DNA from 3 places in the Bacillus cereus group sp. BfR-BA-01430 genome. Region 1 is predicted to be linked to each of the others. Evidence: riboswitches for the same ligand, from Rfam matches in the RefSeq annotation. Region 1 holds a riboswitch; each other region holds the start of a gene.

Region 1 (7,857 bases):
AAACTCATTATGATAAAACATAAGATTCGCTGGGTGAAAATCGTCATGTAAAAATACAACCGGACGGTCTTGTAATAAATGTTTATGAGTTTCTACAAAAGTTAACACTCGTTTTATATCAATAAAATCAGTCTCATATTCTTCTAATGCTTGCAAGTATTTCTTATATTTATTCCACCGTAACGTTTCCCAAGATTCTTCTACATTCTTTTCCTTCACAGTATGAATTGCCTTTAATACTTCTCCCGCTCTTTTTCCAGCTATGTATTGCTCTTTCTCAGTCAATTTGGCAAGTATATCTTTTCCATCTTCTCCTTCCATCCATTCAAACACTTGTACACATCGATTGCATGAATCAAGATTTACAAAATGAAGTAGTTTTGGCATTGGCACCTCTAATAATTCCAAACGACTCATATATCCGTATTCTTCCTGTTTACGTTTACGAGCTACACGATCACATACCTTTATAAAATAACGCTCACGGTTTTCTAGTTCAATTTTATACTTTTGATCTAGCGAAAATCCTTTTGAAATAACGGTACACTTTACGATATGAGGCCAATTTAATCGTTTTTCTAATTCAGTTAAAACTTCTTGCACATCGACTCCCCCGATTAATAGATGTATACACTACCTAACACTTGTTTTTTACTCTTATGATGATGCGTTCCTTGTAATTCCACTGCAAAAGGATATTCCCCATTTTTTTCTAACTGCTTTTGAACGAATCCTTCACCAATAGGCTCACAAAATTGAATTCTGACATTTCCAAATGATACACTTTGGCAAATCGCATTCCATTCTTGATGAATATCCGAAGAGCTTGCTTGCACTTCCAGGAGCTCTTTCCATCGTTTCACTGTTTCACGAGCATTTTTCACTGCGTAAAAAATGGTTTTCATTTCTTTTACTTCATTATGATGGGGAGCGATGATTCCCGCCTTCTGTAAGTCAGCTCTTCTACTTTCATCATGATCTCCCCACTGTATAAAGAAAGGGAGTTTTGGACCATTTTCTTCTTGTTCCACAAATAACATTTTCCATTCTAATAGACGGCCATCGTTTCTCATTCTTTTTCCTTCCATTGGCCCCATTACGTTTATCCCTTTTTTCTCCAAACGATTCGCAAGTTCTTCCATACAATCTGTCCGAATGGAAATTTGCAGCAGCCCTTCCGCCTCTTGTAATTTCGCAACCGTTTCCTGAACAAGTGGATTATTTGCTACTTTCGCTTTCTCTTCATCTTGCATTGCTAAAAACTCAATATAAGATAAATCGAAATAACATAAACTATTCCACGTTCCCCAATCTGTATGTTCTCCGCCTTGCATCGTATGGAATCCGAGTTCCTTCATTTGTTTTTCCGCTTCTTTTGGTGTACATCGAACAGCATGAACGAGATGATCAAATGCTAACACGCTTTTCCCTCCTCTAATCTACATCTTTTTATTATATAACCATTCCGTTATTTCAATCAATTCAAAAAACTTTTCAAAACCTAGTTGATTTATGAGTTTAATATGCATTATAATAATAAAAAAATTTATATTATGCTGATTGGAAAAACCAAAGGCGCTTTTCTCACACGAGAAAAGCGCCTTTTTCATTTATTATTAGGGGGATTATATATGCAGAAATTAATTGTCTTTGCTATTATTGGTTTTTTTGCTCAATTGATTGACGGAGCACTTGGAATGGCGTATGGGGTCACATCTACCTCTTTATTATTAATGTTTGGAATCGCACCAGCCGTTGCTTCTGCTTCCGTTCATTTAGCTGAAGTGGTCACAACAGCCGCATCTGGATTTTCCCATTTACGCTTTGGAAATGTCGATAAATATACTGTTTCAAGGCTTACATTACCAGGAGCAATTGGCGCTTTTGTCGGTGCTTGTTTTTTAAGCAATTTACCTGGTGATGTAATTAAACCATACATTTCTTTATTTTTATTCACTTTAGGTGTCTACATTTTATTACGATTTATTATTCAAAAACAAATCGTTTCATCTAACAAACGTATGTCTAGCAAACAACTGATTCCTCTCGGTTTATTTGCGGGATTCGTTGACTCAACTGGCGGCGGAGGCTGGGGCCCTATCACTACACCCGTGCTTCTCGCGCGTGGGAATGAAGCAAGAAAAGTGATTGGTTCTGTAGATACGAGTGAATTTCCTGTCGCTTTAGCAGCGACAATTGGATTTTTCATTTCTTTAGGATGGGAACAAGTAAGCTGGCTTTGGGTATTTGCTTTAATGCTAGGTGGGATTATTGCCGCTCCGATTGCAGCATGGTTAGTTCGAATTGTACCGTCTCATTTACTTGGCGTATTTGTTGGTGGTCTTATTATCTTCACAAACATTCGAACACTTCTTACAGCATTCCAATTAGATCCAACGATTATTATACTTTCTTATGTTGCTGTAGGACTGATTGTTATCATCGCTCTATTTTTATCTATTCGCAATCACTCCCAGTTAACAAAACAAAGCGTTAACTATCCAACTGACCAAAAACAAATATTACCTTAATACAAAAAGCATGATACCGCTTAAAGGATCATGCTTTTTTATTTATTCTACGCTATCTTAATTGCCACTTTATCATTTTTTCCGTTTTGCCTATTTGTTTCATATTTAATTTTTCTAGCACACGAATGGACCCGATATTATTATGAAGTGTTTCAGCTCGTATTGTTTCAACTTTTGAAGTCTGAAATGCCCAGCGAACCAGTGCTCCTACTGCTTCCGTTGCATATCCCTTGTTCCAATATTCCTCAAGAAACCCATATCCAATTTCCACTTCTTTCTGTCTATTTGGTGCACCTTTAAATCCAATGTCACCAATCATCCTACCATCGCTTTTTCGAACAACAAGCCAACTTCCCCAATACAGCAAGGAAGCATCTTCTTTTAATTTCTGAACATAATTTTCAATATGTGGTCCGTTATCGTATCCTTGTTCAACCGTCATATAGAGCGTTTCTTCTGTACATGGTATAATCTTTAATCTTTTTGTTTCTAAACTCATTCTCATTCCCCTTTTTTATACAAATTGATCTACCTTAACAAAAGCAAATATACAAAACATCTCTCTTTCCCCTTTCATCAATATGCTTCCTAAGAAGTATATCAAAAAATAACGAATTTTCTTTTAAAATTAAATATTTTGTCATTTTTATCTTTTTCTGAATTTTCTTTTAATTTTTAAAGGATTTCCTCTTCTTTTTTGCGAAACATTTGTATAATAACTTTTTTATCATTCTATTTACATACAAAATAGGTTTGAGCGGAGTTTTGAAAATGTTTCCGATACAATAACCAACTTTTTTTGATTATTTCCTACAAAAATCCCTTGCAATATTTTCAGAAAGTCATTACAATTGCCATATATTAAAAATCATAGCAATAAACAAATCCTCATCAATCCGATGAGGTAGAGGTTGCGACTTTTAAGAGTAAGGCGGATGAGGCACAGAGAATGTCTATGACCCCGCTTGAAAGGAAAAGTTGCCGAAGTTTATATTTCTTCTCTGGGAATATAAGTTGGGGCTGTCTCCGAATAGGAACAGAACTGTCACGTTTACAAAATACCGTGTAAACGTGGGGAGCTATCTTAACGGAAGGGTATGATGGGGTGGTTATTTTGAAACGTTCCGCCAAAGTCCTTTGGCGGTTTTTTATATTCCCCCGCTCCTTCCTATCTTAAAAAAAGGAGTGTTACACATGAATAATATAGCAGATCAAGCTACCTCTAAAACGCAACAATCCACAAAAAATCAAGGTGAACTGAGACGAGGACTGAAATCGCGTCACCTTACAATGATCTCTCTCGGTGGTACAATTGGTACTGGTTTATTTCTTGCCAGCGGCGGTGTTATTCACTCAGCTGGTCCTGGCGGCGCACTTGTCGCATATGCCGCAATTGGAATTATGGTTTATTTTTTAATGACAAGCTTAGCTGAATTAGCAGCATATATGCCTGTCGCTGGGTCTTTTAGCACGTACGCAACAAAATTCGTTGATCCATCACTTGGATTTGCACTTGGCTGGAATTATTGGTATAACTGGGCAATCACAATTGCAGCAGAGCTTGCTGCTGTAACATTAATTATGAAATTTTGGTTTCCCGATACTCCTTCTCTTATTTGGAGTGCCATTTGTTTAGCTATTATGTTTCTTTTAAACTATTTATCCGTCAGAGGATTTGGCGAAGCAGAATATTGGTTTGCACTCATTAAAGTAGCAACTGTTATTCTCTTTTTAGTCGTTGGATTTATGATGATTTTCGGCATTATGGGCGGAGAACCAGTCGGTTTTAAAAATTTCACAGTTGCAGATGCACCATTTAACGGCGGCATTATGGCTATTATCGGTGTCTTTATGGCAGCTGGATTCTCATTCCAAGGAACTGAATTATTAGGTGTAGCCGCAGGTGAAACTTCTGATCCAGAGCGCAGCATTCCAAAAGCAATTCGTTCTATCTTTTGGCGCATTTTACTATTTTATATTTTCGCTATTCTTGTTATCGGATTATTGATTCCTTATACAACAGATAGCCTGGCTGCAAGCGATGTTACCGTGAGCCCATTTACACTTGTATTTGAAAAAGCTGGTGTCGCTTTCGCTGCTTCTGTTATGAACGCTGTTATTTTAACTGCTGTTTTATCTGCCGGAAACTCTGGAATGTATGCTTCTACTCGTATGCTTTGGGATTTAGCCCGTCAAGGGAAGGCACCGAAGTTTTTAGGAAGACTAAATAAACGCGGTGTACCAGTAAATGCTTTAATCGCTACCTCATTAGTTGGTAGCGCAGCATTCTTAGCTTCCTTATTCGGAGATGGTGTTGTATACGTTTGGTTATTAAACGCCTCCGGTATGTCCGGTTTTATTGCCTGGGTCGGAATCGCTATTAGTCACTACCGCTTCCGTAAAGCATATATTGCCCAAGGGAAAGACTTGAATGATTTACCATATAAAGCAAAATGGTTCCCATTTGGCCCAATCTTCGCCTTTGCACTTTGCTTAATCGTTATTTTAGGACAAAATTATGGCGCATTTATGGGCGAGTCTATCGATTGGAACGGCGTACTCGTTTCCTATATTGGACTTCCACTCTTCCTTATCATTTGGCTTAGTTATAAATTTGTAAAGAAAACAAAAATCATTCCACTTGATAAATGTGAACTATAATGAATGCATACCAGCAAGCATACTTATGTTTGCTGGTATTTTTTTATCTCTTCTCTCTTCCTTTTAATCATTTATATTTAATGGAGAAGATTTATGTGTAGCATGAATCTTTACAGTACCATCATTATACATCTATCCCCTTTCTCATTTCGTATGTTTTTGTCATAATACAAATAAGAACATATATAAAGGTTGGGATTTCATGAACATTCGTATCACTAACGAAGCAAAAGTAGCAATCCAAAGATTCAGTTCCGATACTAAAAAAATCATCCGAATTCGAGGAACAATGACAAACTCTTGCAGTATTTTTGTCGATATTGATTTCATTATTGATTCCTATTGTGCAGATGAAGTCGTATATGAAGATGAACATCTCGTTATTCAAATGGATTCATTTACAGAAGAATATGTAGGCGATACATTCAAGCTCGATTATAAAACGACTGGTTTTAGTATTACGACTCCTAGTGAAACACTTGTGTATGGATTAGCCATCAAAAAATAAAAAGGTTCTTTCTTACACGAAGTAAACCAACACCGCTTCTTAATAGAAGCAAATACTCATAAAAAAACAGCCGTGCTTCATATTGAAACACGGCTGTTTTCACTTCATTTATTACTTTTTCTTTTGAAAAAGGATTTCGTAAATTTTTATATTCTCTTTACAAAGTCACCAATCTTAAGTTGAAATACATAATCGAAATGATGTTCTTGCCCCGTTAATTCTTCGTTTACTAAAATAGTGGTTGCTCCTACTTCTTTCTTTGCAATTTGCGGAAACGATGCGACTGGTTGTACTTTTAAGGACGTTCCCATAACTAATAATACATCTGTTTCATATAAACGTTGAATTGCATTTTGATATTGTGGTAGTGTATCACCATATAAAACAACATCGGGATTTAAAATAAACTGACACGTTTCACAGCGCGGTACTTCATGATGAATCATATATTGTAAATCGTATTTCCTTTTACATTTCGGACAGTGTGCCGTTTGCAATGTTCCATGTAAATCAATGACATGTTTACTACCGCCTAATTGGTGTAAACCATCAATATTTTGCGTTAATACTGTCACATCTTTTCCTTCTTCTTCTAACTTTGCTAAAAATGTATGTCCGCGATTTGGCTTATATTGATGAAATGTACGAATTTGAAAAATCTCTTTATAATGTTTCCAAAATTCTTTTGGATTGCGATTATAATATCCTCTCGATAAATACATTTCTACTTTTGCATCCGCATATAATCCATTTGCTGAGCGAAAATCAGGTATTCCACTTTCTGTACTTGCACCTGCGCCAGTTAATACCGTTATTTTCTTTGCATTTTCTAGAATGGAGCGAACTTCTTTGTATTGCTGCATAACTCTCACCTCTATGTAGATTTCTTTCTACATTATACCAGTTGTCATTTCCTTAATGTGTAGTTCCCCCGCATTCTACAATATCTTTTTCCACTTGTAACGCAACTTCGATTAATAATTGGATACCCGCTATAATCGTCGAAAGCGACATGCTTGGCTGATTAACATGAAGACTAGCTTGCTCAGGGAGAAATGGAATATGTACAAAACCACCGCGCGTATTTTTATTCTTTGTTGCTAATTGATGCATCAGTCCATAGAAAAGGTGATTACAAACAAAAGTACCAGCAGTTTGTGATACAGAAGCTGGTATTCCCTCCTCACGAAGTTTCTTGACAATCGCCTTTATAGGAAGTGTCGACCAATATGCAACAGGCCCACCTTCTATAATTGGAACATCGATAGGTTGATAATCCTCATTATCTGGAATTCTTGCATCATCGACATTAATTGCAATACGCTCTACTGTAATATCAGCCCTTCCTCCAGCTTGTCCAATGCAAATGATTAGTTCTGGATTAAACTCATCTATATATGCTTCTAGCTGTTCGATTGACTTATGAAATACTGTTGGAATCTGTTTACTAATCACCTTATACCCATTGCCTTCTTTTTCATGTAATGCTTTGACTACTTCCCAAGCAGGATTCATTTTCTCTCCTCCAAAAGGGTCAAACCCTGTTAACAATACTGTTTTCATCTACAACACTCCCTATTAAAAGCGATATACAAGTCCGTACATAATGAACATATTGATTACAAAAATAGTAATAGCAATCGGCGCCTGCGCCTTAATGACTGCATTTTTATCTTTTAACTCTAACAACATTGCTGGGACAATATTAAAATTGGCTGCCATTGGCGTTAACAATGTTCCGCAATATCCTGCAAACATACCAAGTGCTGCCATAATAGCCGGATTACCGCCATGCATTTGAACGATTAAAGGTAGTCCTATTCCGCCTGTAATCACAGCAAAAGCAGCAAAGGCATTTCCCATTACAACTGTAAATAACATCATCCCTAAACAATACGCCATCACAGCAATAAATGGATATTCTGTCGGCAATACTTGACCAACTAAATCAGAAACAACTTGTCCAACACCTGACTTTGAAAAAATCCCACCAAGCGCCGCTAACATTTGTGGCAAAATCACAGCCCAACCGACAGCTTGTAATAATCTACTCCCTTCTTGTACAGGCGCTGTCCTTTTCGCCTTTGTAATTCCCATCGCCATAGCGAAAGCAAGCAATGCTCCTAATGCTAACGCAATTAATGTTACTTTTTCAGG
Region 2 (7,857 bases), on a different contig from region 1:
TATTATGAAACGGACATACAGGCTGATTAATAGGAATTTGGTGAAAATTAGGGCCTCCTAAACGAGATAATTGTGTATCTGTATAGGAGAATAATCTTCCTTGCAAAAGAGGGTCATTTGAAAAATCAATACCTGGTACGACATGTCCAGGGTGAAATGCTACCTGTTCCGTTTCGGCAAAGAAGTTATCAACATTTTTGTTCAATGTCATTTTACCAACTAGTTTTACGGGAACTTCTTCTTCCGGCCATAACTTCGTTGGATCTAAAATATCAAAATCAAATGTATGCTCATCTTCTTCGGGAATCAACTGTACTCCAAGCTCCCATTCAGGATAATCTCCCTTTTCAATTGCTTCGTATAAATCTTGACGATGGAAATCAGGATTTTTCCCAGCAATCCTTTGCGCTTCATCCCATACTAATGAATGAACCCCGAGGGTAGGCTTCCAGTGAAATTTTACGAAATGGGCTCTTCCTTCTTTGTTAATAAGTCGAAATGTATGAACCCCAAAACCTTCCATCATTCGTAAACTGCGCGGAATGGCGCGGTCACTCATCTGCCACATAACCATATGAGTGGACTCGGGATTCTGCGCAATAAAATCCCAAAATGTATCATGAGCGCTAGCTCCTTGCGGAATGTCAGTATGCGGTTCCGGTTTAACGGCATGGACAAAGTCAGGAAATTTAATAGCATCTTGAATAAAGAATACGGGTATATTATTACCCACTAAATCATAGTTACCCTCATCTGTATAAAATTTTGTGGCAAATCCGCGCACATCTCTTACTGTGTCATTGGAACCTTTAGATCCCTGAACGGTCGAGAATCGTACAAATACAGGTGTTTTTTTTGAAGGGTCAGTAAGGAAATCCGCTTTCGTATATGCTTCTAAGGATTCATAAAGTTGAAAATAACCATGTGCGCCAACGCCGCGTGCATGAACAATTCTTTCTGGAATTCGTTCATGATCAAAATGAGTCATTTTCTCGCGAAAGTGGAAATCCTCCATTAAGGTTGGACCTCTTAAGCCCGACTTTAAAGAGAATTCATCCTCGGCTATTTTTAGCCCTTGGTTTGTTGTTAAAGCATGTTTGCGTTGATTATCGATAATATGGTCTTCTAATTGCTCGGTTTTTTTATTCACAACATTGATCCCTCCTTTACTCTGTTAATTTAATAGATACCCTTTTTATTGGGGTGTAAACATGTATTACGGTTTTTATATGTAAAACGATCATACATTAGGTAAAGTAAGCTTAAGAAAAAACAGAAATAACCTAGTGTATGAAGAAGGAAAAATGAGAGCAAAGAAAAGTCTTTTGTTTGACGAAGGAGCACCAATTTACGTCAAGAGAAAAGGGAAAGTAGAAATCGAGTGCGGGCATTCCGTCTATTCTCGTATAACAAAAGCCACAGAGGAAATGTATTTTCTCCGTGGCTTTTAGTCATTGAAATCTGCTTTTGGAATTAAAATGAAGTAATTCGTTTTTTCGTTTTTGGTACAATAATAAATTTGATCCAAAGTAATCCGATAATCATAATGATAAGGCTATGCAAAAATTGTCCTGTAGCAACAAGTATAACAGCTGAAAAAACTACGAATTGAATACTTATTAATATGGAAATTAAGCTAAGAAATTGCTTCATTCTTTCTTCAGTAGGAATCGGATACAATGCTACAATAATATTTCCCGGAAAATATTTCCAAAGGGAACGAAGCTGCATAGAAATCATATAGAGGACGACGTAAGTGATAGCGCCTTTTGCATATATGTTTGGTATAAAGTATAAGGTGAAGGCACCAATCAGCCCTAAGCGAATATATATACCGAAATAATCATTGCCGCGTAAAAATGATAGCGTATTTAAATAAAAGAAAGTTGCTTGTTTTTTATGTAAGAAAGGTTCGATCCAACTGGTAAGCCATTTTCTTTTATGTACTTGTTTTTTTAACTGAGGCACATCGGTGAAGATGCTAGCAAATTGATAAAAGCGAACATCTAATTTTTCTTCTTGCTCAATGATGTATTCCCACGGTATTCGTTTTGTAGGTTGTTTTTTCGTATATAGAAGTAGGAAAGCGAGAAGTAAGAGCGATCCGCCTAATACGATTACATTTGCTGTATAAAACAGCATGTAAATGATAAGGGCGTTACAAGCTATGCGAATGATCAGCCATATGTTTTTTTCATCATGATCACGCCACGCCCAGTGTATGTACATGTTCCATGCTTTCGTAATCATTAAAACAATAAAGATTGTACATAAGAAAGGTACAGTTAATTGTAATGATTGCATAGCAAGTGGCACGAGAATAAGGAACGTAAATAGTAGCGGGAAAAGCTGAATGATGTAATTATATAGAAGCGCCTTTTTGAAATAAGATGTTAATTTCTCTTCTAGTGCAAGCAAATAAACAGCATCAGGTCGTTGAATCAATGTGCGGATTGGGCATCTCGTTATCATAAAGGTAAGTACAGCCGTTATGAGTATGAAAGATAGTCCTTTAGAAGGAGATGTTTTTAGAAACTGAGCATAATAGTATGCACCAACGCATGAAATAAAGATAAAGCTATATAGTAAACCGTTAATCATACGTGCAAAGTATGTAATGATATTTTGAATATGTTGTTGGAAGCGGCTGCTCCATAGCGATTCGATTGACATGTTTTTCACCTCTATTTCTATTATAAGGTGAAAATAAAAACGAGCAAATTGCTTTAGGCAACTTGCTCGTTTTTATTTTGTTTTGTATCGCGATTCATTAATGGATAGAAGACAAAGCCGACTACGAATAAACCAATTCCGAGAAGGAATGTTTTTAAATCAGAAGCGCCTGTTTTAATCACCCATAGTGCATAGCAAAGTGCGATAACTGCGACTATGCCATCTGTAATTCTTGCCCGCATTTCATTTTTATATGTTTCACCAGTTGCGACTAGTTTTAACTGGAAGATTGGTGAAACGAGATAGGGAATGAGGTAAGCTAGTGTTGATACAGTAATAACGAATGTATAAGCTTCAGCGATTGTGCCTGATAATGTTGAGAATAAGAAAACTTGTGACATAACATTTGTCAGTCTTAGTGAATAAATTGGACTTCCTTTTTTATTTGTTTTTGCAAAGAAGGAAGGAAAGAAACCTTCTTTTGCTGCTTGATAAGGTACTTCTGAGCTTAATAAAATCCAGCCTAAAATGGAACCGAAGAGAGAAGTAAGGGCAAGAAGCGCCATTAATTTTCCTCCGCCGTGACCCATAGCGGCATTTAATGCATCAGCTAACGGACGTTCTGAAACTTGCAATTGATCCATGTGAAGAACACCCATTGTTAAAATGGTAATTCCTAAATAAATTGCAACTGTGATTAATAATCCAGCTACGGTTGCATGTTTCACCGTTCTTGGGGATTTCGCTCGGTTTGATAAAAGAACAGCAGACTCAATGCCGATAAATGCCCAAAGCGTTGTTAGAGCTGCCAAGTTTACTTGTGAAAGTAGCCCATGCGAGACACCTTCTTTATCAACAATTGGTGTGTACCATTGTCCAAACTTTGAAGCTTGGAATGCAAATAAAGTTACTATGATGAATAGAAGGAATCCTGTTACTTTTGTTGTTGTTGCTAAGAAGTTTAATTTTCCAGCTCCACTTACACCGTTTGTTAAAATGATATGTGTTCCCCATAATAAGAAAGAACAAATGGAAAATGTAATGAGCTTTCCAACTTCCACATCGAAAGTACCGATTGTAAATAATAGTCGTGTATCTTTCATAATTGGGAAGAAAAGCGATAAATAACCTGCAAAAGATGTAATAATAGCAACATTACTCGCCCAGTTTGCGACCCAGTAGCCCCAAACCATGCTGAATCCAGCCATTTTTTTCTTCTTAGGTGATGAGAAGAAAGCGTATGCGTGACTTTGTGGTCCTGTCGTTAAATCAGGACGACGAATTGCTAAATTACCAAAAACAAGAGCTAACATTAAAACACCGAATCCGGTTGTTAACCAAGCTAACGTAACACCAAGAGGGCTTGCTGTTTGTGCTAATGTACTTGGCACCATGAAAATACCAGCGCCAACCATATTGCCGACAACAAATGCTGTTAGTACCCAAAAGCCCCATTTTTTCTGTTGCATAAAAAATACCTCCAAAGTTAGTATAACCATGTCAAGCAAGGAGATATGTATGTCTTCCAAAAAGGAAGTAAGGTAAGCTTCGTACAAAACAAAAAAAGCACGGACAATCGTCGCACGTGCTTTCTATCTTATAGGAAACCCACGACATACCTCTCGATAGCTCTCCACAAACAATTGTTTGTGACAGTTCTGCATTTATTAAATAGCAGACCCAGCAAGTGTGCATAGTGGACACATCTTACTTCGGCAATCATTCCTTTCTCATTTATTCATCGATGCCACTTCATCTCCTGAAATGATACTCTTAATGATTGCAACCTCTACCTCACCGAGATACGAATGAGGATTTATGTATTTAATTAACATAACAAGGGTAACAAATGAATTTTTATACGTCAATGGATATAGTAATAATCAGATTATAGAGAAGAGTTTGTGATTAGAGTGGCTAGTGCGTATTCAGCGGTTTGCTGTGAAATATTTGGAGAGCAATCTTTATTAATTCCGTTGGCTCGAAATAGGTAAATGCTTGTTTCAGCGTAATTATAAAACAGTTGAAATGGTAAAGTGTGCATAAAAAATAGACCCTTTAAAGAGTCTGGTTAAGCGGCTTTCCCTTTTTTCTTCCCAAGAAATGAAATGACTAGTGCCATCGGAGCAACAAAAGGTAAAGCGGGAGACCAACTAATGAAATAAAATATTGGCGCTAAGAAAGCTATCCCACCAAAGAACATTGATAATTGGGATTTTTTCTGTAATCCATAAACAACCAATAATAATCCTGCCATTATCAATATGACAAAAGAGATATGAAGCAAATTCATAAAATGACCTCCGGCTAATCTGCAAAATAATTCTATATATATTATACAATAAATCATATAAAAATTTCATTTTATAAAAAACAACGATGTTTACGAAAATAGCCTTGAATAAAAAAAGAAGCCGATCTAAAACTAGATCGGCTTCTACATATAAGATTAAACTAAGTTTAAGACAGTTACTTTTTCACGCGTCATAGACTCAAGGCTCTTGCGAATACCTTGTGCGCCCATACCAGAGCCTTTCACACCGATGAATGGGAAGTGGTCAGGACCGCGTTCTGTACGTCCGTTAATTTGAACAGAACCAGTATCGATTTTGTTTGCAATTGCAAATGCTTTATTAATGTCTTTTGTGAAGACACTTGCTTGTAAGCCAAACTCAGATTTGTTTGCAATTTCAATTGCTTCTTCATCAGAAGAAACGCGGATGATTGGAAGGATTGGACCAAATGGTTCTTCCCAAGCCACTTTCATTTCTTCTGTTACGTTATCGATAATTGTTGGATAGATTAAGTTGCGCTCACGTTTGTTACCAATGATAATTGTTGCGCCTTTTTCTACTGCATCGTCAACTAAACCTTGAACGAAATCAGCTGATTTATCGTCAATTAATGGAACGATTGTGCTATCTTGTTCTGGAGAACCAACAGATAATGCAGCAACTTTCTCTTTTAGTAAGCTTACAAGCTCGTCCGCTACGTTTTCATGTACAAGTACACGTTTAATAGCTGTACAACGTTGACCAGAGTAAGAGAATGCACCGCTTACGATATGGTTTGCAGCATCTTGTAAGTCAGCATCTTCACGAACGATACCAGGGTCTTTACCACCAAGTTCTAATACAAGTGGAATCATTGAAGCTTTTTTCGCTAAATGTTTACCTGTGTTCGTACCACCTGTGAACGATACCATATTGATGCCTTCGTGTTCTACTAAGTAGTCACCAATTACAGAACCGCGTCCTGTTACAACGTTTACAAGACCTTTTGGAAGGCCAGCTTTATGAAGTGCTTCAACCATTTTAATACCGCTAATTGCACCTTGAGTTGCTGGTTTGAAAATAACAGCGTTACCCATCATTAATGCTGGTGCAAGTTTTGCAGCAGATAAGTTTACTGGGTAGTTAAATGGTGCGATTGCTAATACAACGCCAAGTGGTGCGCGCTGGATAATCGCAAGTTTCGATTTTGTTCCGCCAGGGAAGCTATCGCCCGCCATACTTTCTCCGTGCATATGTAGCGCTTCTTCAATCGTGTAACGAATGAAGTCAGCTGTACGAACAACTTCTTTTTTTGCATCTTTATATCCTTTACCGACTTCTTTCATAATGATGTCAGCAATTTCATCTTGCATATTTACAAGCTCATCAGCCCATTTATATAAAAACTTTGCACGATCTTGCAGAGATGCTTCTGCCCAATCTTTTTGGGCTTCTTTTGCAGATGCAATCGCTTCATCTACTTCATCGCGAGTAATTGCTTGTACTTTACCGATTACTTCGTGTAAGTACGGAGATAGAATGTCAATTGTTTGACCAGAAGAGCTTTCTCTCCATTCTCCGTTTAAATAAAATTTGTACGTATTGCTAGTTGTCATGATTCGTCCTCCTAAAATAGCAACTTGTAAGAGTGAGTATATGGTGATTGTAGGTGGTTTCAGAATATATTTCAAATAAAATGTTTGTGAAAACGATTTCTTATTGGAAATATATTTTATAACCCCTTTTTATCAACATTTCTTTCTTTATTTAAGTCGCATATAGAACATGTCATTGTTATATCAATACAGTATCTTTCAAGTTTATTTGTATAACAAATTTGGATTGCATCTTTTTGTGATGGAAGGTTATTGTATGATTAAGTGAAAAAACAATTGACAGAAAAGTCCATCAAGTTATAAAATTAAAAATGGAAAATAAAAGAAGGAGGTGTGCGTGATGATTGTAATGGTAAATATGATGAAGTTAACTGTAGTAAAAGGTGAAAAGAAACATTCATATCATTGCGCAACCCGTACGGAAAGATAAGGCTTTTTTTGTTTTTTGAAAGCGTGCGTTGCGTAATATCGTAACGTACGCTTTTATGCATTTTCGCATATCGTCAAGCGGCGGTATGCGTTTTTTTGTCTTTAAATGAGGGATTCCTATATGTTTTATGGCTCGTATCCCGCTAGTAACAGTCCGATTGGTGAGGGGGGATGGAGATCCCCATTGATTCAAGTTTCACTTTATAAAAAAGAGAAGGTGAAAATATGTGATGTATGGTTTTTTACATGTAAAAGTGATGGCAGTCAAGCGGGAATGAGAAGGGAGAGATTACCTTGTTTTCAGTATTACAAAAGTTAAGATGGTTTTTTAAAGAACATTGGAAGAGGTATAGCATTGCAATTGGAGCACTTTTAATTGTCAATATCGTTGAGATTATTCCTCCGAAAGTGCTTGGTTTAACGATAGATCAAATAAAAACAGGATCTTTAACAAATGGAACAATTATTACGTATATTTGGGTTTTATTTGGAGTTACAATCGGTGGATATGTTTTGACCTTTATTTGGCAACATCAATTATTTGGAGGGGCTTTTGTACTCGAGAAAACGATGCGTTCAAAATTTATGGGGCATTTGCTGAAAATGACGCCAACCTTTTATCAAAAAAATCGCACAGGCGATTTAATGGCGCGAGCGACGAATGATTTAAAAGCAATCTCCATCACAGCTGGCTTCGGGATTTTAACGCTCGTTGATTCTAGTTTATATATGCTCACGATTGTATTTATGATGGGGTTTTCCATTAGTTGGCAGCTTACATTTGCGGCGCTTATCCCGCTTCCGATTATGGCATATGCGATGAATGTATATGGAAAGAAACTTCATGAGAGATTTACAATTGCTCA
Region 3 (7,857 bases), on a different contig from region 1:
ATTCCTCGGTAAATATTTACCGGAAGATATTGTATTTATTACTTCGCAAGAATTAGAAGATAAATATCCAGAGTTAACACCGAAAGAGCGTGAACATGCAATTGCGAAAGAATATGGTGCGGTCTTTATTGTTGGAATTGGTGATGTACTTCGCTCTGGTGAAAAACATGATGGACGTGCAGCTGACTACGATGACTGGAAGTTAAACGGTGATATTTTATTCTGGCATCCAGTACTTCAATCTTCATTTGAATTATCTTCAATGGGAATTCGTGTTGATAGTCAATCACTTGACGAACAGCTAACGAAAGCTGGAGAAGACTTCAAACGCGATTACGATTTCCATAAAGGAATTTTAGAAGATGTACTACCATTAACAATTGGTGGTGGTATTGGCCAATCAAGAATGTGCATGTACTTCTTACGTAAAGCACATATCGGTGAAGTTCAATCTTCTGTATGGCCTGATGAAATGCGTGAAGCTTGTAAGAAGGAAAACATTCATTTGTTTTAAAAAACAGAAAACCCTCTAAGTAGAATTGTGTTCTATTTAGAGGGTTTTTCTAATATAGCTCTCATCGAAGGATAGCAACATGTTTTGTAGAGCCTTTTTATAGAGGTTCATCGGCATATGCTGTTGGCTTATGTTATAAAATATAGAGATACCGTTTTCTAATGACAGTATAGTCCACGCTATTTCTTTCGCTGATAAAGTAGCTTGATAGTCTGCGTTTTGTATAAAGTTTTCAATAGACTTAGAAATTTGTTCTACCGCATCATCAATCATATTCGCCCATTTATCTCGCACCGATTCTTCACGCATGGCATATAGAAGAAATTCCATAGTAAGCATATTCCATGTTTTTGTTTTCTGTCTAATAGAATGGGAATATTGATCCATCGTCTCGATAAAGCTTGCTAATGATTGCTCTTTTTCTATCATGTTACAAATATCTTGTACATATATGTGCATTTGTCTATCTACAATTGCTAGAAATAGTTCTTCTTTCGTATGAAAATGAGCATAAACGGCTCCTTTACTAAATCCAGCATGTTCCGCAATTTTATCAACAGAGGCTCCGTGGAAGCCTAATTTGGCAAATGTTTCAAAAGCGGATTCTAAAAGTAACTTTCGTGTTTCCTGTTTTCGTTGTTCTTGAGTTAATCTTTGGCGGCTCATCATATCCCCCCTCTCTTGACAATTATATCATAAGGTATTAATATACCGGGTAGTATATTAACTCAAATTGGTATATAATTTGCGAACGATACATAGAAGAAAAAATAAAGTGACCGAGAAGCTTCATACTCTTTATCACATATGAACGGGCAGTGATTTCTCATCTTCTTTTTTTAGATGGAAATTTCACTGCCCTAAAATAGTGGATTAAAAAGTAGGAATAATTTTTTCTATTGTAGTAAGATAATCTAATAGAAGGGAGAAAAGATATTATGGGAAGGAAAAAAGAAGTAACAAACGCCAAAAGACAACGATCGGAAATTTTGGCTCAAACTATTAAAACTGGAATTATTAAATCGAATTTAGTTCCAATGTTTGCTGGATTGACACTCGCTTTATATAAATATAAAATAAGTCCGTTTGAAAAAATACCAGAGATTTTATTTGCTTTTATAGGTTCTATTTTAATAATAGGAGCAGCGGGGGCATTTAATAATTTATACGATCGTGATATTGACTCTATTATGGAGAGAACAAAAAATAGGCCGACTGTGACGGGGGATATAAGTTCGAAGACAGTACTGTGGCTTGGAATATTGATGACGATTTCTGGTTTAGTATTTCTTGCGTTAACGACATATTTAGCAGCAATACTAGGGTTTTTAGGTTTATTTTTATATGTTGTACCATATACAATGTGGAGCAAAAGAAGAACCATTTACAACACAGAAATCGGAAGTGTTTCAGGGGCAATGCCGCCGCTTATCGGTTGGGCTGCTATATATCCGGATGTAACACATCCAGCTATTATTGGTCTTTTTATTATTATGATTATTTGGCAAATGCCTCATTTCTATGCAATAGCGATTCGTAAACATAAAGAGTATGAGGCTGCGAACGTTCCGATGCTTCCAGTAGTGAAGGGGATTAAAAGAACATATATACAAACAAATGTGTATTTAGTTATTTTAATTATCATAAGTATTCTTTTAGGATCATTAAGTATTGGCCTTATGCTAGTATCGCTTCTGTTAAGCATTTTATGGTTGGCTTTAAGTATTTATGGGTATAAAAAAATGGATTCAGAGAAATGGGCAAAATCATTGTTTATTTTCTCGCTTTTCCATATGACGATTTTATTTTCCACAGTTATTATTTACGCTCTTGTAGGTATCTTTTTTGGAAGTTAATTTGCAAATAATAAAAAACAATTTCCACTATATAGAAGAGGAAATTGTTTTTTATTATGTTCATGTTGTTTTCTTTCTATAGAATTGCTACTTTATAGAAAGGTTATGGATTTGGAAGTGTAATATGAATCTTTTCTACCTTTCCATAGTTTTCTTGCCTTTTCAAATGATATGGAAAATATTTCACGTGTCATAGTGTAACAAAATCATAATGAGCTAGAGAAAAAATAACAACAAAGAAACATTCTTTGCTGTTATGTAGCAAGTCTATTTATTCATTTGTACCAATGGTTCCACTTTTGCCATAAATGCTTGGTGAATTGCTTCTACACCATCTACTAAATGTAGACGATCAATAACAACAGATATTTTCATTTCAGAGGTGCTAACCATTTTAATATGAATGTTTTCTTTTTTTAATGTAGAGAACATATGGGCAGCGACGCCTGGATTAGACACCATGCCAGAGCCTACAATGGATACTTTCGCAAGATGATTTTCATATTCTACAGATTCATAGTGAAGTGTTTCTTGATTTTGTTCTAATACTTCTAATGTTTCTCTTAAGTCACTTGAGTGAATAGAGAAGGATAGATGCACAGTTCCTTCATTTGTAATACTTTGAATAATAATATCAACATTAATATGGGCCTCTGCTAATGTAGAGAAAATCGTTGATAATGAGCCATGTTCTAATCCTTTCATTGTAACGCGTGTAATATTATCTTCAAATGCAATACCTTTTACGATTGATTGTTGTTCCATGTTACATTCTCCCCTTACAATTGTTCCGTTTTCTTGTTCCATACTGGAACGAACTTCTAATACGACATTATGGTTTTTCGCAAATTCAACAGCACGCGGATGTAGGACACTAGCCCCTAAGTTGGCAAGTTCTAACATTTCATCATAAGAGATTTCATCTAATTTATATGCACTATTTACAACGCGTGGATCAGTTGTGTAAACACCAGTTACGTCCGTATAAATATCACATTTTTTTGCTTTAAGAGCAGCTGCTAATGCAACAGCAGTTGTATCAGAACCACCTCGACCTAAGGTTGTAATTTCTTTTTCTTCACTTAATCCTTGGAAACCAGCTACGATAACAATTGTCCCTTCTTGTAAATAAGATTGAATTCGCTCTGTGCGGATATCAGTAATGCGGGCCTTTCCGTGCACAGGTTCAGTTGTAATACCAGCTTGCCAACCTGTTAGTGAAATAGCTTGATATCCTTTTGTTTGCAATGCCATTGTTAAGAGAGAAATTGTTACTTGTTCACCAGTTGTCAGCAGCATGTCTAATTCGCGCTTACTTGGATTTTCTGTAATAGAAGTAGCAAGTGCAACGAGTTCGTCAGTACTTTTGCCCATTGCTGAGACGACAGTGACGACGTTATGTCCTTTCTCGTATTCCTCGATAATTAAATGAGCGACATGTTGAATGCGCTGAATAGTTCCGACCGAAGTACCGCCGAATTTTTGCACAATTGTTTCCATAGTTCATTCCTTCTTTCAGCTTATTTTTGACAATAAATCAGGAAATGTAATGTAGGAGAGTAATGTGAAAATCCCCAATATTCCTGTAGTTACCGGACAGAAAAGAAAAAACACCATCTCAAATAGATGAGGATGGTGCTGTTACAGGAAAAGGGAAACAGAAAACGGAGCTAATAAAAAAATCGCCAAAAAAGGAATATCATTATAAACATGATATTTCTTTTTTGTAGATAGCTCTTCATATATACACGTCTGTATATATGACAGTTCTGTTTCTATTCGAAAACAGCCCCAATCGATAAATGCAGAGAAATTTATCGATTTCGGCAACACTTCCTTTCTTCTAAACTCATTGACATCTCTGTGTCTCCTTTAGAATAATCATAAGTGCTGCAACCTCTATCTCACGTTTTAGGCGAGAGTGTTTCAGTTATGAAGTTGTTGGTAACATTTGTTTTATAATAATTTAAATTTTTCGAGGAATCAAGTTGTTTATTTAAATTCGGAAAATTAAAATTTTTTAGGTTTGCAAGCAGTGAAAAAAGAGGGGATTACAAATGGAAAATGTATGACGTGCTCAAGTACCAATTAGTCAAATAACGATTTGATTTTAAAGTTTAGCATTCAGATAAACTATTCTTCTTTTAAAATATAATTTCTCATTAAAATAGAGAGATATATCGTTTTATGTTAATTTTAAAAATATAGGGCTAGATTAGTTGTTTTTAATAACGTATACTTTTATCGTTAGCTAATTTATCTCGTAGCACAGGGTATTTTTTATCTCCCTCTTGTAAGAAGAGGAAAGTGTGAATTAGTTTGATAGATGAAATGCTAGTATTTTATGAAAAAAGGAGGCTAGTTAACACGGGACGAGTAAGTACATAACGTGTTAAAAGTAAGATGAAAAAAGTAATTTCTAATGTTCTAGCAATGACAGCTGCACTACAAGTTATAATGGTTCCAACAACCTCATTTGCGGCAGAAAAAGGATTTCCAGATGTACCAAAGAGCCATTGGGCATATGAGGCAATCAATGATTTAGCAAATCGAAACATAATTGCAGGTTATGACAACGGTAAATTTGGAGTGGGAGACAGTGTAACGCGTGAACAAGTGGCTGCACTTATTTATCGTACATTGAAACCAGAAGCGAAAACAGAATATAAAAATCCATATCATGATGTAAGTGCAAGTACAACAATGTTTCCAAATGAAATTTTAGCTTTAACGGAGATGGGAATCTTTACAGGGGATGAGAACAAAAACTTTAGACCAAAGGATTCATTAACTCGCGCTGAAATGGCAATGATTTTACAAAGAGCTTATCATTTAAAAGTAAAGGCAAATCATACATTTCATGATGTGGATCCAAATTCTTGGGCGAAAGATGCAATTAGTGCGTTGCAGTCTAACGGACTGGCAGAGGGAGATGGAACGGGTGCATTTTATCCATCAAAAACTGTAACACGTGAGGAATACGCACAATTTTTATTCAATGCGGAACAATCGTATTTAAATTTAGATTTAACATTAGCTTCTAATGTAACAGCAGAAGAAATTGATAATTTTCTTAAGAAATCGCGTTCTGATAGCCCGTTAATTGGCCATGGGCAAGACTTTATTGCAGCGCAAAATGAACATGGTGTAAATGCTCTTTACTTAGCGGCACATGCAATTTTAGAATCTGGATATGGAAGATCTGAAATTGCGTATCGTAAACATAATTTATTTGGACTACGTGCATATGATCGCGATCCATTCTATCATGCAAAATATTTACCAACATATCGTGATAGTATTTCGTATAATGCTAACTATGTGAGAGAGCGTTATTTAGAGGAAGGTGCAATCTATAATAATGGTCCAACATTAGTTGGTATGAATGTGAAATATGCATCCGATCCAGAATGGGCTGGAAAAATTGCTGGTTTAATGGAGCGTATTAAGCCGTTTGATCGAAATGATTATAAAAATGCCAACAGATTACCGAAAAACCCACATACATTAGATGTTGAAGCGTTAGGAAATGAAATTCCATATAAAGATTTAGGAAACAAAGAAATTACTGTTCAGGCATCTGGAAAGTATTATCAAGTGCCATATCCATACGATTTGAAAATTAAGAGTATCCCAAATATTACACAAAATGAAATGGGAACATTAGCGAATGGATTAAAAGTAACAGTTCATCGTGAAGATCCAAATGGATGGGTAGAGTTTTCAATGAAAGATAAGCAAGAAAAATATTGGACATTGAAAAGTAATTTAAAAATGTAATAAACGAAAAAGGTGTTTTCTCCACAGAAAACACCTTTTTCGTTTGAAAAGATTGTTATTCTTCAGTAAATATAAATGTTTGTTGCATCTTTTTACTTTTACTTTCTGGATGCCCGTTGTAAGTAAATTCTTTTTCTTCCCAAGTCATGACAACTTTAAATGTATGGCTAGTAAAATATAGTGGGAAGACCATATAATCAAAACTTGTATGACTTTTTGAGACATTTGTATGTGATGCGGTAGGTTTAAATGTAGTTTTAGCTGATGGATCATTACCAAATATTTCTATAGATACATTTGATACATCTTTACCGATATTTTTAACGAATAAACTATATGTATCATAGACACCTTGCTTCGGTTGTATCGCTTGTTTGTTTGAGTTGTAAGATTTATCAATTTCGATATACCATTGTTTAGACTTTGAGGCAACAGGAAGTTCTTGAAATGTAAAGGCACTTACTTGTATAGGAAATACTATACAAAGAAGAGTAAGTAAGAAAATTATTTTTCGTTTCATTTTACAAAGCCCCTATTCTTTTTATAACTTTATTTGTTATTATTTTCTATTTTTATCATAATATACTATATATTTAAAGAGGAAGAGTAGGCCGAGGGAATGTGATCTTACTTGTAGAGTAAGGAAAAAATAAATGTATATTTTGATTATTTTGCACACCGATGTTTGAGGTGAATAGGAATAAAAGAAAATAAGAAGGGAGAATATCTTTTGAACTTAAAACATGAGAAACGTATGAGGTCAGAAATAGCTGATAAACCTTATTTGACTAAAGGATGGGGCTATGTTGCAGCTCTTGCGCTATTGCCGTATGCAATTTTAAAATCGCTTTGGGCATGGGGAGTAACGGTAGGTCTTACAACAAAACAAGCTATACAAAGTGTAGCAGAGTTTGGTAATACATTAAAGGAAGAATCTTCCTTTTTATATACTATCGGAATAGACTTCACAGCTGTCTTAGCAATACTTGCATCTTTATTTGCTTTAGCGCTCGTGACTTCCTGGGGAGAGAAGCTACCGAAATGGTTATTAATCATATCAGGATGGTCAGTTGGGGGATTAACAGTTCTAGTTAGCTTCTTAACAGCTCTTCAATTTTTAGGAGTGCTTCCAAAAGGATACACCGAAGGATTAGCCATTTGGGTGTATGTAGTCACTTACGGAGGAATGTTCTTGTGGGGAGTAACTGTATTTCTCGCGACTCTGTCGTTTCAGCATCGGATTAAAAACAAATCGTCTGAAAAAGAAATGTAGAAGTTCTAAATTTGAGAAAAGAGCAAAAAGAAAAACTAATTTTAAGTGAAGTCAGTGAAGTATTAAATAAAGTTCCAGTAGAATATAGAGAAGTAGGAAGAGAAGAAATAGAAAAGAAATCCTTCCATTTTCAAATGATGTGAGGCATTACGCAGAAAAGAAAATGGCGAAGAGTTTCATAGATTTATATAAGGCAAGTGTGCCAATGATTTTACTATGTAGCTTAGCTATTCTCGTGTTTTATGAAGGACACTTTTTCAGAAGAAAAGTGCAAAAAAGTAAATGGAGAATTAGGATTGGAAAGGGGAAGAACATAAGGTGGAACAGAAGTCTTAAAAGTGTTGCTTTTTTCTTGTTTCATATCTTATAATGAAGACTATTTTAAATGGGTAAAGACGATTTTGATATCAAAATCGTCTTTTTTATATTATGAA

What was found. A riboswitch is a leader RNA that binds a small molecule or an ion and turns the genes downstream of it on or off. The one in region 1 is predicted to bind lysine.
Region 2: another riboswitch for lysine. It lies ahead of MR058_RS00485 (amino acid permease); the one in region 1 lies ahead of MR058_RS06760 (amino acid permease).
Region 3: another riboswitch for lysine. It lies ahead of MR058_RS21405 (aspartate kinase); the one in region 1 lies ahead of MR058_RS06760 (amino acid permease).

What each region holds. Positions count from the first base shown of each region.
Region 1 covers NZ_JAKUEW010000002.1:445,326-453,182, forward strand. Annotated here, with positions in the region: gene MR058_RS06740 (aminoglycoside phosphotransferase family protein) at 1-603, opposite strand, end outside; gene MR058_RS06745 (VOC family protein) at 618-1,421, opposite strand; partial or broken gene MR058_RS06750 (sulfite exporter TauE/SafE family protein) at 1,524-2,531, shown strand; gene MR058_RS06755 (GNAT family N-acetyltransferase) at 2,584-3,030, opposite strand; lysine riboswitch at 3,429-3,621, shown strand; gene MR058_RS06760 (amino acid permease) at 3,726-5,192, shown strand; gene MR058_RS06765 (iron-sulfur cluster biosynthesis family protein) at 5,395-5,700, shown strand; gene MR058_RS06770 (NAD-dependent protein deacylase) at 5,847-6,563, opposite strand; gene pcp (pyroglutamyl-peptidase I) at 6,616-7,263, opposite strand; gene MR058_RS06780 (DUF979 domain-containing protein) at 7,279-7,857, opposite strand, start outside.
Region 2 covers NZ_JAKUEW010000001.1:69,148-77,004, forward strand. Annotated here, with positions in the region: gene MR058_RS00475 (catalase) at 1-1,150, opposite strand, end outside; gene MR058_RS00480 (ABC transporter permease) at 1,474-2,673, opposite strand; gene MR058_RS00485 (amino acid permease) at 2,727-4,142, opposite strand; lysine riboswitch at 4,292-4,473, opposite strand; gene MR058_RS00490 (hypothetical protein) at 4,745-4,930, opposite strand; gene gapN (NADP-dependent glyceraldehyde-3-phosphate dehydrogenase) at 5,123-6,562, opposite strand; gene MR058_RS00500 (ABC transporter ATP-binding protein) at 7,286-7,857, shown strand, end outside.
Region 3 covers NZ_JAKUEW010000022.1:23,725-31,581, forward strand. Annotated here, with positions in the region: gene asnA (aspartate--ammonia ligase) at 1-514, shown strand, start outside; gene MR058_RS21395 (TetR/AcrR family transcriptional regulator) at 551-1,180, opposite strand; gene cyoE (heme o synthase) at 1,453-2,370, shown strand; gene MR058_RS21405 (aspartate kinase) at 2,638-3,870, opposite strand; lysine riboswitch at 4,094-4,280, opposite strand; gene MR058_RS21410 (S-layer homology domain-containing protein) at 4,774-6,150, shown strand; gene MR058_RS21415 (hypothetical protein) at 6,206-6,670, opposite strand; gene MR058_RS21420 (hypothetical protein) at 6,881-7,423, shown strand; gene MR058_RS23365 (hypothetical protein) at 7,435-7,566, shown strand.